3 regions of the Streptomyces sp. NPDC005496 genome follow, and region 3 is predicted to be linked to each of the others. Evidence: riboswitches for the same ligand, from Rfam matches in the RefSeq annotation. Region 3 holds a riboswitch; each other region holds the start of a gene.
What was found. Region 3 has a riboswitch for cobalamin ahead of ACFYQQ_RS03735 (HoxN/HupN/NixA family nickel/cobalt transporter). Riboswitches for the same ligand answer to the same signal wherever they lie in the genome.
Positions count from the first base shown of each region.

Region 1 (4,264 bases), on a different contig from region 3:
CGCTTGAACAGGTTGGACACCTGCGGCTCGATGCACTCGTACACGCCGGCGATGGAGGCGATCGTCGCGGTCGGCGCGATGGCGAGCAGCAGCGAGTTGCGCATGCCGACGGCCGCGATCCGCTCGCGCAGGGCCGCCCACCGCTCCGGCCAGGCCGGCTCGGTCGCGTAGTGGTCGGGGTGCAGCACACCGCGGGCGGTGCGGGTCTTCTCCCAGGCGGGCAGCGGGCCGTTGCGCTCGGCGAGGTCCGCGGACGCCTCGTAGGCGGCCAGCATGACGCGCTCGGCGATCCGGGTGGAGAGCCGCTTCGCCTCCGGGGAGTCGAAGGGCAGCCGCAGCTTGAAGAAGACGTCCTGGAGGCCCATCGCGCCGAGGCCCACCGGGCGCCAGCGGGCGTTGGAGCGGCCCGCCTGCTCGGTCGGGTAGAAGTTGATGTCCACGACCCGGTCGAGGAACGTCACCGCGGTGTGGACGGTCTCGTCCAGCCGCTCCCAGTCGATGTCCCCGTCCACCACGAACGCCCCGAGGTTGACCGAGCCCAGGTTGCAGACCGCGGTCTCCCCGTCGTCCGTGACCTCCAGGATCTCGGTGCACAGGTTCGAGGAGTGCACGGTGTGCCCGGGCTCCGCCGTCTGGTTGGCGGTGCGGTTGGCGGCGTCCTTGAAGGTCATCCAGCCGTTGCCGGTCTGCGCCAGCGTGCGCATCATCCGGCCGTACAGGTCCCGGGCCGGGATCGTCTTCCGCGCGAGCCCGGCCTCCTCGGCCGCGCGGTACGCGGCGTCGAACTCCTCGCCCCACAGGTCGACCAGCTCGGGCACGTCGGACGGTGAGAACAGCGACCAGACGCCGTTCGCGTCGACCCGGCGCATGAACTCGTCCGGGATCCAGTGGGCGAGGTTCAGGTTGTGCGTACGGCGGGCGTCCTCGCCGGTGTTGTCGCGCAGCTCCAGGAACTCCTCGATGTCGGAGTGCCAGGTCTCCAGGTACACCGCCGCCGCGCCCTTGCGCCGGCCGCCCTGGTTCACGGCGGCGACCGAGGCGTCCAGGGTCTTCAGGAACGGGACGATGCCGTTGGAGTGCCCGTTCGTGCCGCGGATCAGCGAACCCCGGGAGCGGATGCGGGAGTAGGACAGGCCGATGCCGCCGGCGTGCTTGGAGAGGCGGGCCACCTGGTGGTAGCGGTCGTAGAGGGAGTCCAGCTCGTCCAGGGGCGAGTCGAGGAGGTAGCAGGACGACATCTGGGGGTGCCGCGTACCGGAGTTGAAGAGCGTGGGGGAGGACGGCAGGTACTCGAGCCGGCTCATCAGGCCGTAGAGCGCGGCCACTTCGTCGACGGCGCGCGGGGTGTCGTCCTCGGCGAGGCCGGCGGCGACGCGCAGCATGAAGTGCTGCGGGGTCTCGATCACCTGCCGGGTGATCGGGTGCCGCAGGAGGTAGCGGCTGTGCAGCGTGCGCAGGCCGAAGTAGCCGAAGCGGTCGTCCCCGGCGGTGTCCACGAGCGCGTCCAGGCGCTCCGCGTGCAGGCGGACGAACTCGGCGGTGCGGTCCGCGATCAGCCCCTCCCGGTGGCCGACGGCGACCGAGGCGGAGAAGGAGGTGACGCCCTGGGAGGCGGCCTCGGCGGCGATGCCGATCGTCAGCAGCCGGGCGGCGAGGCGCGAGTAGACGGGGTCCTCGGAGATGAGTCCCGCCGCGGCCTCGGTGGCCAGCTCGCGCAGCTCCGCCCCGTCCGCCCGCGCGGACCGGCCGCGCAGGGCGGCGGCGGCGACCCGGCCGGGGTCGGCGCCGGGGAGGTCTGCGGTGAGGTCGGTCAGGGTCCGCAGCAACGCGGCACCGGGACCGTCCGTCTCCGCCGCTGTCGCGGACGGTGTCGCTGCGGCCGGATCGGCTGGCGCGATGGTCACGTGGGGCTCTCCCTCGCTCGGCACGGGGCCTGGAGGGAGGGCAGCGGGGCACACGTCACCCCGGCACGGGTACGCGTGCGTCCACCGGCCCACTCCACGAGGCCCGGACGTCTGGGCACCCGGACCGGACGGGCCGGGCGCACTGTCGGCAGGTCCTCGGACTGACCGTGTGCGCGAACACGCACAAGTACACCGTTGCGGGACAGTTCCGGATTCGCACCGGATTCCCCTGCGGCGACAGCGAGCATGAGCATACATCTTGTGCCGGGCCGTCGACGCACCCCCACATGTTGTGTCGTGTCGGCTCCGGAGGGTGTCAGTCGGCCGCGGTGGACGCAGCTGTCAGAGCGTCAGTTCGTAGGTCAGCAGCAGGATGTCGTCGAGCTCCGGGACGGGATTCCAGTCGCGCTCGGGGGTCCGGACGAAGCCGAGCCGCTCGTAGATCCGGTGCGCGGCGCGCATGGTCCGCTGGGTCGACAGCACGACGCGGACGCAGCCCTCCGTGGCCCGCGCGCGGTCGACGCAGGCGCGCACCAGGGCCTCGCCCGCTCCTCTTCCGCGCGCCTGCGGGGCGACCGCCAGCATGCGGATCTCGGCCTCGCCGGGACGGGCCAGCTCGGCCATGGCGTTGCCGGCCGACGGCACGTACGTCACCCCGCCGAGCACGGTGGCGTCCCGGTCCACGGCGACCAGGACCTCGGCCGCGGCGGCGCGCCGCGCGACGTCCCGCAGGTGCACCAGGTAGCCGTCGCCCTCCCCGAAGTCGAGCAGACCGTCACCGAGATACGCCTGTGCGGTGATCTCCCCGAGCGTCCCGTACTCCCCGGGCAGCGCCCGCCTGACGATGATGTCCATGCGGGTGAGTCTGCCGGACGGGAACGACGTCGGGCCGCCGGTTTTCCTCCGGCGGCCCGACATGGTGTGTACGAGAGGGACTTCAGTGCGAGGTGCCCGCCGTGGCCGGCGGCAGCTCCACCTGGACGCCCGGGTCCCCGGCGTCCGCCGTGTAGTCCTCCGGCGACGTCTCGTCCAGGCCGTCGGGAGCCTTCACGGCACGCAGGACGAAGGTGAGCACGACCGTGACCGCCAGGTTCAGCACGAAGGCCGTCAGCCCGATGTAGCCGATCTCCCCGATGCCGGGAATCTCCTTCGAACTGCCGCCGAAGTGCCGCTGCGTCGGGGAGGCGACCCCGTACGCGGCGAAGGTGCCGTAGACCATGCCGACGGCCCAGCCGGCGAGCAGCGCCCAGCGGTGGAACCAGCGGGTGAACAGGCCGCCGACCAGCGCCGGGAAGGTCTGGAGGATCCAGATGCCGCCCAGCAGCTGGAAGTTGATCGCGACCGTCTTGTCCATGGTGAGGACGAAGGCCAGCGCGCCCACCTTCACCAGCAGCGAGACCAGCTTGGAGACCTTGGTCTCCTGCTGCGGCGTCGCGTCCGGCTTGATGAAGTCCTTGTAGATGTTGCGGGTGAAGAGGTTCGCCGCCGCGATCGACATGATCGCCGCCGGCACCAGCGCGCCGATGCCGATGGCCGCGAAGGCCACGCCCGCGAACCAGTCCGGGAACATGTTCTCGAACAGCTGCGGGATCGCCAGCTGCCCGTTCTGCACCTTCACCCCGGCCGCGATCGCCATGAACCCGAGCAGGGCGAGCAGGCCCAGCATGAGGGAGTACAGCGGCAGGATCGTGGTGTTGCGCCGGATCACGTCACGGCTGCGGCTGGACAGCGTCGCCGTGATCGAGTGCGGGTACATGAACAGGGCGAGCGCCGAGCCGAGCGCGAGGGTGGCGTACGTCCACTGCCCGGCCTCGGCGGGCACGACCCCGCCCGCGCCGGCGGCCGTGTACTTCTCGCCCGCCGCCTTGAAGATCTCGTCGAACCCGCCCAGCTTGATCGGGATGTAGATGATGGCCACCGCGATCACGATGTAGATCAGGGTGTCCTTCACGAACGCGATCAGGGCGGGCGCCCGCAGCCCCGAGGAGTAGGTGTAGGCGGCCAGCACGCCGAACGCGATGAGCAGCGGCAGGTCCTTCACGAACCAGTTGGTGTTCTCGCCGCCGCCGACGCCCATCACGTCCAGCACCGCCTGGATGCCGACGAGTTGCAGGGCGATGTACGGCATCGTGGCGAGGATGCCGGTGACGGCGACCGCGAGCGACAGCCCCTTGGAGCCGAAGCGCCCGCGCACGAAGTCGGAGGTCGTCACATAGCCGTGCTTGTGCGAGACCGACCACAGCCGCGGCAGGAAGGTGAAGATCAGCGGGTAGACGAGGATGGTGTACGGCACCGCGAAGAAGCCGGCCGCGCCCGCCGCGTAGATCGCCGCGGGGACGGCGACGAACGTGTACGCCGTG
Region 1 is NZ_JBIAJQ010000003.1:334,904-339,167, reverse strand. It holds gene ACFYQQ_RS10205 (ribonucleoside-diphosphate reductase subunit alpha) at 1-1,904, opposite strand, end outside; cobalamin riboswitch at 2,034-2,193, opposite strand; gene ACFYQQ_RS10200 (GNAT family N-acetyltransferase) at 2,247-2,759, opposite strand; gene mctP (monocarboxylate uptake permease MctP) at 2,842-4,264, opposite strand, start outside.
Region 1: it holds a riboswitch for cobalamin, as region 3 does, so the genes downstream of both, ACFYQQ_RS10205 (ribonucleoside-diphosphate reductase subunit alpha) here and ACFYQQ_RS03735 (HoxN/HupN/NixA family nickel/cobalt transporter) in region 3, are expected to answer to the same signal.

Region 2 (4,264 bases), on a different contig from region 3:
GGACGCCGTACGAGGGCCGGCCGGTGAGCCCGTGCAGCATCTCCAGGCCCGGCTCCAGCAGCGAGACGTCCCCGCGGAACTTGTTGACCAGGAACCCGGCGACGAGCTCCTGGTCCTCGCGGCTGAGCAGCGCGACCGTGCCGAAGAAGGACGCGAAGACGCCGCCCCGGTCGATGTCCCCGACCACCAGGACGGGCAGGCGCGCGTTGCGGGCGATGCCCATGTTCACGATGTCGGTGCGCCGCAGATTGATCTCGGCAGGACTGCCGGCCCCCTCACAGATCACCGCGTCATACGTGCCCCGCAACTCGGCCAGGCACTCCAGCACGGTCCCGAGCAGCGCCTCCTGGCGGCCCCCGTGGTAGCCGCGCGCGCTCATCTCGCCGACCGGCTTCCCCATCAGCACGACCTGGCTGCTGCGGTCGCTGCCCGGCTTGAGCAGCACGGGGTTCATCAGCGCGGTCGGCTCGACGCGGGCGGCCTGCGCCTGCATGGCCTGCGCCCGCCCGATCTCCGCACCCTCGCGCGTGACGAAGGAGTTGAGGGACATGTTCTGCGCCTTGAAGGGCGCCACCTTCACGCCCTGCCGCACCAGCCACCGGCAGATCCCGGCGGTCACGACGCTCTTGCCCGCGTCGGAGGTGGTTCCGGCGACCAGCAGCCCGCCGCTCACGGCCTCGCTCCCTTCGACAGCAGTCGTCCCGCGACGCAGACGCCCAGCGCGAGCCGGCTCACCCGGCGCGACAGGCGTACGGCCCGTTCGATGTCGTGCACCCCGACGGCTCGGCCGCTCCCGTTCAGCACGGGCCGGTGCTCGACCCTGCCGCCGTAGGAGAGGGTCCCGCCGAGCCGCACGCCCAGCGCCCCCGCGAACGAGGCCTCCACGGGACCGGCGTTGGGGCTCGGGTGGCGGCCGGCGTCGGCGCGCCAGGCGCGGACCGCGCCGCGCGGGTCGTCGCCCGCGACGGCCGCGAGGACGGCGGTGAGCCGGGCACCCGGCCAGCCGGCGACGTCGTCGAGCCGCGCGGAGGCCCAGCCGTAGCGGCGGTGGCGGGCCGACTTGTGGCCGACCATGGCGTCCAGGGTGTTCACGGCCCGGAAGGCGACCAGTCCGGGCACCCCGGCGACGGCGCCCCAGACGACGGCTCCCACCACGGCGTCGGAGGTGTTCTCGGCGACGGACTCGACCACGGCCCGGGCGATCCCGTCGGCGTCCAGCGCCTGCGGGTCCCGCCCGCACAGGTGCGGCAGCCGCTCACGGGCGGCGTCGACGTCCCCGGCTTCCAGCGCGCGGCCCACGGCGCGGGCCTCACGGCCGAGGGAGGTACCGCCGACGACGGCCCAGGTGGCGGCGGCGGTCAGCGCGACGGAGGCGGCGGGGGAGGGGCGTACGGCACGGCTCGCCAGCGCGGCGAGCCCGGCGGCGCCGCCCACGCAGACGGCGGTGTGCAGCGCGCCCCACCCGCGGTGGTCCCGCCACAGCACCCGTTCCACGGCGCCCGCGGCCCGTCCGAAAGCGGCGACCGGGTGCCCGCGGCGGGGATCGCCGAGGAGCAGGTCGCCGAGGAGGCCGGCGGTGGCGCCGTACGCGAAGACGCGATCGGCACGCACGGCGTCAGCCCGCCGTGGGGTGAAGTAGAACCCTCGTACTCAACAAGACCCGCAACGGGCAGCCGCGCATGGCGATATGTCCTCACTCAGGGTGTCCGCGCCCTGGTTCGAAGAGACCGGCGGGGAGAGTTCCTGGCTCCCGGGGGACTTCCTTCCCCGGTGACAGTGGCGGGACCGCGCCGGATTCACACCGGCTTCCTCTCCAGTCGCCGTACTTGGCTCCGGCAGTCCACCACGGGCTCAGAACAGCCGTCAACTTGCTGTTGACCTGCGGAGGGAGAGTGTGCGAAGGCCCACACGCACGTGGGGTGCGGGACGGTGATCCGTCCCGCACCCCACGTGAAGTGATGCCGCGTTGTTCGGCTTTCGCCGGTTCTGTCCGGTCGTCAGGCGACGATCAGATAGATCCCGTACCCCACCGCCGCCGCGCAGGCGGCGAAGCAGGCGTACGCGGTGGTGACCGCGAGGGCGGCGGATCCGCCCTGCGCGCCGGCGGACTCCCGCTTGGTGAGGCCGACGATGCCGAGGGTGAAGAGGCCGACGAGGGCCACGGTGACCACGAGGCTGACTCCGAACACGGAGCCGAGGGCTGCCCAGTCGATGTGCATGCTGTTCGTTCCTTAGACCGTGGCCGGGCGGGTGGGCTCGGTGGAGGGACCGGAGTCCGGGGCCGGGATGGTGGCCGTCAGGCTGACCGGGCCGGCCGGCGGCGGGGTGACCGCGGCGATCGCGGTGGTGACGACACCCGCGGGCTCGGCGTCGGTCTCGTTGACGTTGTCCATGGTGACGGGCTGGCGGCGCGAGAGCGTCCAGATGACCCCGGCACCGGCCACGAGCAGCGTGCCCGTGGCGATGATGCCCCAGGTGCCCTGCTGGGTGAGGAACTCGGCGCCGGCGCCGACGAGCCCCGCGGCGGGCAGGGTCAGGCCCCAGGCGATGAACATGCGGGTCGCGGTCGACCAGCGGACGACGCCGCCCTTGCGGCCGAGGCCGGAGCCCATGACCGCGCCGGAGCAGGACTGGGTGGTGGAGAGCGAGAAGCCCAGGTGCGAGGAGGCCAGGATGACCGTGGCGGCGCTGGTCTGGGCGGCGAAGCCCTGCGGCGGCGCGAGGTCGGTGAGGCCCTTGCCCATGGTGCGGATGATGCGCCAGCCGCCGAGGTAGGTGCCGAGCGCGATGGCCATACCGGCCGAGACGATGACCCAGGTGGGAGGGTTGGAGCCCGGCGCGAGCACGCCGCCGGTGACCAGGGCGAGGGTGATGATGCCCATCGTCTTCTGCGCGTCGTTCGTGCCGTGGGCCAGCGAGACCAGGCCCGCGGAGGCGATCTGGCCGGCGCGGTAGCCCTTGGCGGTCGCCTTCTCGTCGGCGCGGCTGCCGATCTTGTACGTCAGTCGCGTGGCGAGCATCGCGGCGAGTCCGGCCACGACGGGCGCGGCGACCGCGGGGATGAGCACCTTGGTGACGACGGTCGAGCCGTTCACCGACGACCAGCCGGCCGACATGACCGCGGCGCCGATGAGGCCGCCGAAGAGTGCGTGGGAGGAGCTGGAGGGCAGACCCAGGAGCCAGGTCAGCAGATTCCACAGGATGGCGCCGACGAGCGCCGCGAATATGACCTCGGTGCGGATGCCCTCTTCGTTGATGATGCCGCCGGAGATCGTCTTGGCGACCTCCACGGAGAGGAAGGCGCCGACGAGATTCAGCGCGGCGGACATCGCCACCGCCGTCTTGGGCTTCAGAGCGCCGGTCGAGATGGTCGTCGCCATCGCGTTGGCAGTGTCGTGGAAACCGTTCGTGAAATCGAACACGAGAGCGGTAACGATCACGATCCCGAGGAGAAGCGTGATGTGTTCCATTTACCCAGGCTTCTGTTGGACGTCAGTGGCAAGTGGAACGTAGGCAACCTGGGTGAACGGAAGATGAACTGGGGCGGGCGGAGCGGTGACCCGATCGGCGTGCCGCCCTTCCGCTTGTGTGCGACTGGCGCGTGCGAGGGCCGCAGAGAGGCGGAATATGGGGCTCCGCTAGCCCCTCGCGAAGGTCCGCAGTCCGCGCAGGGACCCGTTGAAGAGATTCTGGTCACCCGGCAGCCGGCCGCCGTTGTCGTACTGCCAGAACGTCCAGTACGTCCACCCCGCGGGCAGCGGCCCCGCGTCCGCCGAGTCGTAACGCGCGATCCACAGCGCGTGGTCCGCGGCGAAGGCGGAGCTGGCGCCGGTGCAGTCGTTCCACCAGTGCGTCGTCGTGTAGATCACCGGCCGGCGGCCCGTAGCCCGCTCGACGCCGTCGCTGAACGCCCGGATCCACCTCACCATCGCGGCCCTGCCCAGGCCGTAGCACTTCCTCCCGTACGGGTTGTACTCGATGTCGAGCGCGGGCGGCAGCGTCCAGCCGTCCGGACGCCAGGCGCCTCCGTTGCGTACGAAGAACGCCGCCTGCGCGCCACCCGACGACCGGTCCGGCAGGGCGAAGTGGTACGCGCCGCGCAGGAGGCCCGCGGCGCGCGAGCCGTCGTACTGGCGGCCGAAATACGGGTTCCGGTAGCCGGTCGACTCGGTCGCCTTCACGTAGACGAACCGGGCCCCCTCGGCCTTCGCGGCCGGCCAGTCGACGTTCTTCTGGTGCGAGGAGACGTCGTGTCCCCGCGGCT
Region 2 is NZ_JBIAJQ010000009.1:67,280-71,543, reverse strand. It holds gene ACFYQQ_RS26670 (cobyric acid synthase) at 1-673, opposite strand, end outside; gene ACFYQQ_RS26665 (cobalamin biosynthesis protein) at 670-1,611, opposite strand; cobalamin riboswitch at 1,716-1,852, opposite strand; gene ACFYQQ_RS26660 (hypothetical protein) at 1,998-2,219, opposite strand; gene ACFYQQ_RS26655 (inorganic phosphate transporter) at 2,232-3,470, opposite strand; gene ACFYQQ_RS26650 (lysozyme) at 3,639-4,264, opposite strand, start outside.
Region 2: it holds a riboswitch for cobalamin, as region 3 does, so the genes downstream of both, ACFYQQ_RS26665 (cobalamin biosynthesis protein) here and ACFYQQ_RS03735 (HoxN/HupN/NixA family nickel/cobalt transporter) in region 3, are expected to answer to the same signal.

Region 3 (4,264 bases):
ACCCGCTCCTGCGCGGCCGGCTCGACCGGCACCTCCCGCCCGGTCGGCTTCGGGGCGCCGAACCGGCCCGGACGCCCCGCGGCATCCACGCGGTACCCGACGGGAGAAAGGGACTCACCGGGTCCATCGGGCTCAACGCACTGAACCGGCCGAACCGGTCGGCCAGATGAAGTGGACGGAACGGATGGAACAACCCGAAGGGACTGAACCGAACGAACGGGCTGAACAGGCTGAAGGGGAGGCAAAGGCGGCACGGTCATATCCGGACGGTAGGACTCCGCCGGGAGGCGAACCGTTCCACCCGGGCGACCTTCCTTCGTTCGAGGGATCACGCCCGTTGATCACGCGGCCCCGGCTACCGTCCGGCCGCCCCTCGTCAGGTCACCCGCGAGTGCCCGACCGCGCCGGGAACGTCCACGTCACAGCCCCGGAACCCCGACCCCCTCCATCAACCCCTGCACCTCGGTGCCCGGCGGTGTCAGCAGGAACACGTTGCGGTCGACCCGGTGCATCCCGCTCGCCAGGCCGAAGACGACGCCCGTGCTGAAGTCCAGCACCCGCTTGGCGACATCGGTCTCGGCGCCCGTCAGGTCGAGCAGGACGGGGATGCCCGCCATGAGTGTCTCGGCGACCTCGCGGGCGTCCGCGAACACATTGACCCGCAGCACGACGAAGCGCCGCCTGGTCTCGGTCGCGGCCTCGGGTATCGCCCGGTGACCGACGGCGGAAGGCCAGGCGTCCCGGCCGCGCAACGGAACGACCTGGGCGAGCCCTTCCCACTGTTCATCGGTGACGTCGTGGCTGTTCACTGGCCATCCCCGCCCTGGCTCGCCATGGTTGTCTGCACCGGGCAATTCTTACGCATGGTCACCCGTTCGGCCGAACAGCGACACGGTACGCGACGGTTCTCCTTGCCGGAGAAGGGCTCTGAACGGCCGGGAGACAGCGGACCGGGCCGCCGAACTGCCGTAACTGCCGGTAACAACCGGGCGGTCGGACCTACGGGCGGTCGGGCTACCGAGCCGTCGAGCCGTCGGTCTCTCGGACTGTCGAGCCGTCGGTCTCTCGGACTGTCGAGCCGTCGGTCTCTCGGACTGTCGAGCCGTCGGTCTCTCGGACTGTCGAGCCGTCGGGCTCGGACTGTCGGGGCTGTCGTGCCGGATTCAGGCGAGGCCCGTGCCGCAGTGTTCCAGCAGCGCGGCGGTCGGGGCGTCGACGAGCCGGTAGCGCACGACGCGGCCCTGCCTCTCGCCGACGACGACCTCCGCCGTACGCAGCAGCCGCAACGCCTGCGACACGGCCGGGTCGTTCATGCCCGTGGCGACGGCGAGGTCGGAGACGGCCAGGGGCCCGGCCCGGTGCAGCGCCAGCAGGAGAGCGAGCCGGCCAGGGTCGGCGAGCAGCGAGAAGCGGTCGGCCCACGCGCGTACCGCCGTGGGTTCGCCGATGGCGGCCACGGCGTCGCAGACCCGGTGGCCGTCGATGGTGCGCCGGCCGGCACGGTCGGCGGGGACGAGATGCATGGCGGCATTCTTCCAGGAGGCGCCGTGTGATCTTGGATACCTGCGCAACTGTGCAGGCTTGCAGCCGTTCACGGGCGGCACCTAAGGTTGGCGCGTCGTGGTGTTCGGGAAGACCGGTGACAGCCTTTCAGGGGCTCAGTCCGGAGCGGCCCTCGCCACTGTGATCGGGGAGTTCTCGTCCCGTGCCGCCCCAGGGCGGCGCCACTGGCCGGACGGCCGGGAAGGCAGGGGCGGGCGCGTCGACCCTCCACCACGCTCGGCTTCGGCTCGCGCGGGAGGTACCCGCAAGCCAGGAGACCGGCCACGGCATCTCACGAAGTGATCCACGAGGTGCTGGAGCGTGACCGCATGACCCTGCCCACCGGGCCCACGGGCCCCACCGTCTTCCAGTGGCGGCGCGAGGACACCGTCCGGACCGCCGGTCTGCTGGCGGTGATCGCCGCACTGCACGTCGTCGCGTTCGGTGTGCTGTTCCTGCTGGTCGTTCCGGCGCACTACGAGGTCGGCTCCAAGGCCTTCGGCATCGGGCTCGGCGTCACGGCGTACACCCTGGGCATGCGGCACGCCTTCGACGCCGACCACATAGCGGCCATCGACAACACCACGCGCAAGCTGATGGCGGACGGCAAGAGGCCGGTGTCCGTGGGGTTCTGGTTCGCGCTCGGTCACTCCAGCGTGGTGGTCGTCCTGGCCGCGCTGATCGCGGGCGGCACCCAGCTCGCCGGACGCATCATGAACGAGGGCTCGCGCACGCACCAGGTGCTGGGCGTCATGGGTACGACCGTCTCCGGCATGTTCCTGTACCTCATCGCGGCGCTCAACCTCGTTGCCCTGATGGGCATTCTGCGGGTCTTCCGGGCGATGCGGGAGGGGACGTACGACGAGCGGCAGCTCGAAGAGCACCTGGATTCACGGGGGTTCATGAACCGGATCCTCGGCCGTTTCACCAAGTCCATCAGCCGTCCCGGGCAGATGTTCCCGCTGGGCTTCCTGTTCGGCCTCGGCTTCGACACCGCGACCGAGGTGACGCTGATGGTGATGGCGGGCAGCGGGGCGGCGGCCGGGCTGCCCTGGTACGCGATCCTGTGCCTGCCGCTGCTGTTCGCGGCGGGCATGAGCCTCTTCGACACGCTGGACGGCACGTTCATGAACTTCGCCTACCAGTGGGCCTTCTCGAACCCCGTGCGCAAGGTGTTCTACAACCTCACCATCACGGGGCTGTCGATCGCGGTCGCGTTCCTGATCGGCACCATCGAGCTGGTCGGCGTCCTGCACGACAAGCTCGACCTGCGGGACGCGGTCACCGGCTGGATCGCGGAGCTAGACCTCGACAACGTGGGCTTCATCATCGTCGGCCTCTTCGTGATCGTCTGGGCCGCCGCGCTCGCGTACTGGCGCCTTGCCAGGGTCGAGCAGCGCTGGGCGGTCCGCCCGGCCGACGGCGGCTGAGACGGGGCCGCGAGCCTCAGCGCCGGGGGGCGGGCGACAGTGGCGGGCGCCGGAGCGCAGGGGGCCGGGCGAGCGTGGCGGGCGCCGGAGCCCTATTGGCACGGGGCCGACTCCGCACCCGGAACACGCATGACACTCAGTCCCCTCCCCACCAGGCACTGAGTGTCACCTCGATGCCGCCGATGCTAGTTTCGCCGCATGAGCGAGACATCCCCCGGGGGTCCGTCGGCCGGCGCGGGGGCGCCGAAGCCGCCGATGCGCGACGCCCTGGTCGCGGCCGCGTTCCGGCTGTTCCTGGAGCGGGGGTACGAGCAGACGACGGTCGACGACATCGTCGCGCTGGCCGGGGTGGGCCGACGGTCGTTCTTCCGGTACTTCCCGTCGAAGGAGGACGTGGTCTTCCCGGACCACGAACGCTGTCTCGCGGAGATGACCGAGTTCCTGGAGTCCGGCCCGCCGCAGGACGACCCCGTCGCGCGCGTCTGCGACGCGGCCCGGCTCGTCCTGCGGATGTACGCGGAGAACCCGACGTTCTCCGTGCAGCGTTACCGGCTGACCAAGCGGGTGCCCGGGCTGCGGGCGTACGAGCTCTCCGTGGTGTGGCGCTACGAGCGTGCCCTAGCCGACCACCTGCGGACCCGTCTCACCGACCGGCGTGACGGCACCCTGCACGCCGACGTGATCGCCGCCGCCGTGGTCGCGGCCCACAACAACGCCCTGCGTTCCTGGCTGCGCGCGGACGGCGAGGGGGACGCCGACGCCTTCGTGGACCGGGCCCTGGACTACGTGCGGCGGACGTTCGGCACGGAGGGCCCGGTGGCGCGTACGGAGGAGGGCGAGGACGTGGTGGTCCTGGTGGCCCGGCGCGGGGTCCCCATGTGGCGGGTCGTCAAGGAGATCGAGTCCGTCTGGACCGATTGAGGGTACGCAGTGCCTTTACGACTGGCACTGAGTGCCATACTCTGTGGCGCGTGCACGGCGATCCGAGCACATCAGATTCCGGCCGAGCGCAGGGAGATGACATCGTGTTCCACCCGGGAATCGGGATCGCGGCGGACGTGCTGGACGCCGACGTCCCTGAGAGCAACGCCACCGTCCCCGTCGAGAGCGGCGCCCCCGCCTGGGCCGGCAAGTCGAGCGAGGAACGCCTCGCCTTCCAGCGCTGTCGCTGGTGCGGGACCACCATGTTCCACCGGCTGCTGTGTCCGGTCTGCGCGTCGAGCGACCTGCGCACCGAACGCAGCCAGGGCACCGGCATCGTGCGCCGCACCACCGTGGTCCGCCGCAACACC
Region 3 is NZ_JBIAJQ010000001.1:822,780-827,043, forward strand. It holds gene ACFYQQ_RS03725 (cell division protein SepF) at 420-809, opposite strand; gene ACFYQQ_RS03730 (metalloregulator ArsR/SmtB family transcription factor) at 1,164-1,523, opposite strand; cobalamin riboswitch at 1,605-1,844, shown strand; gene ACFYQQ_RS03735 (HoxN/HupN/NixA family nickel/cobalt transporter) at 1,872-2,972, shown strand; gene ACFYQQ_RS03740 (TetR family transcriptional regulator) at 3,228-3,893, shown strand; gene ACFYQQ_RS03745 (zinc ribbon domain-containing protein) at 3,998-4,264, shown strand, end outside.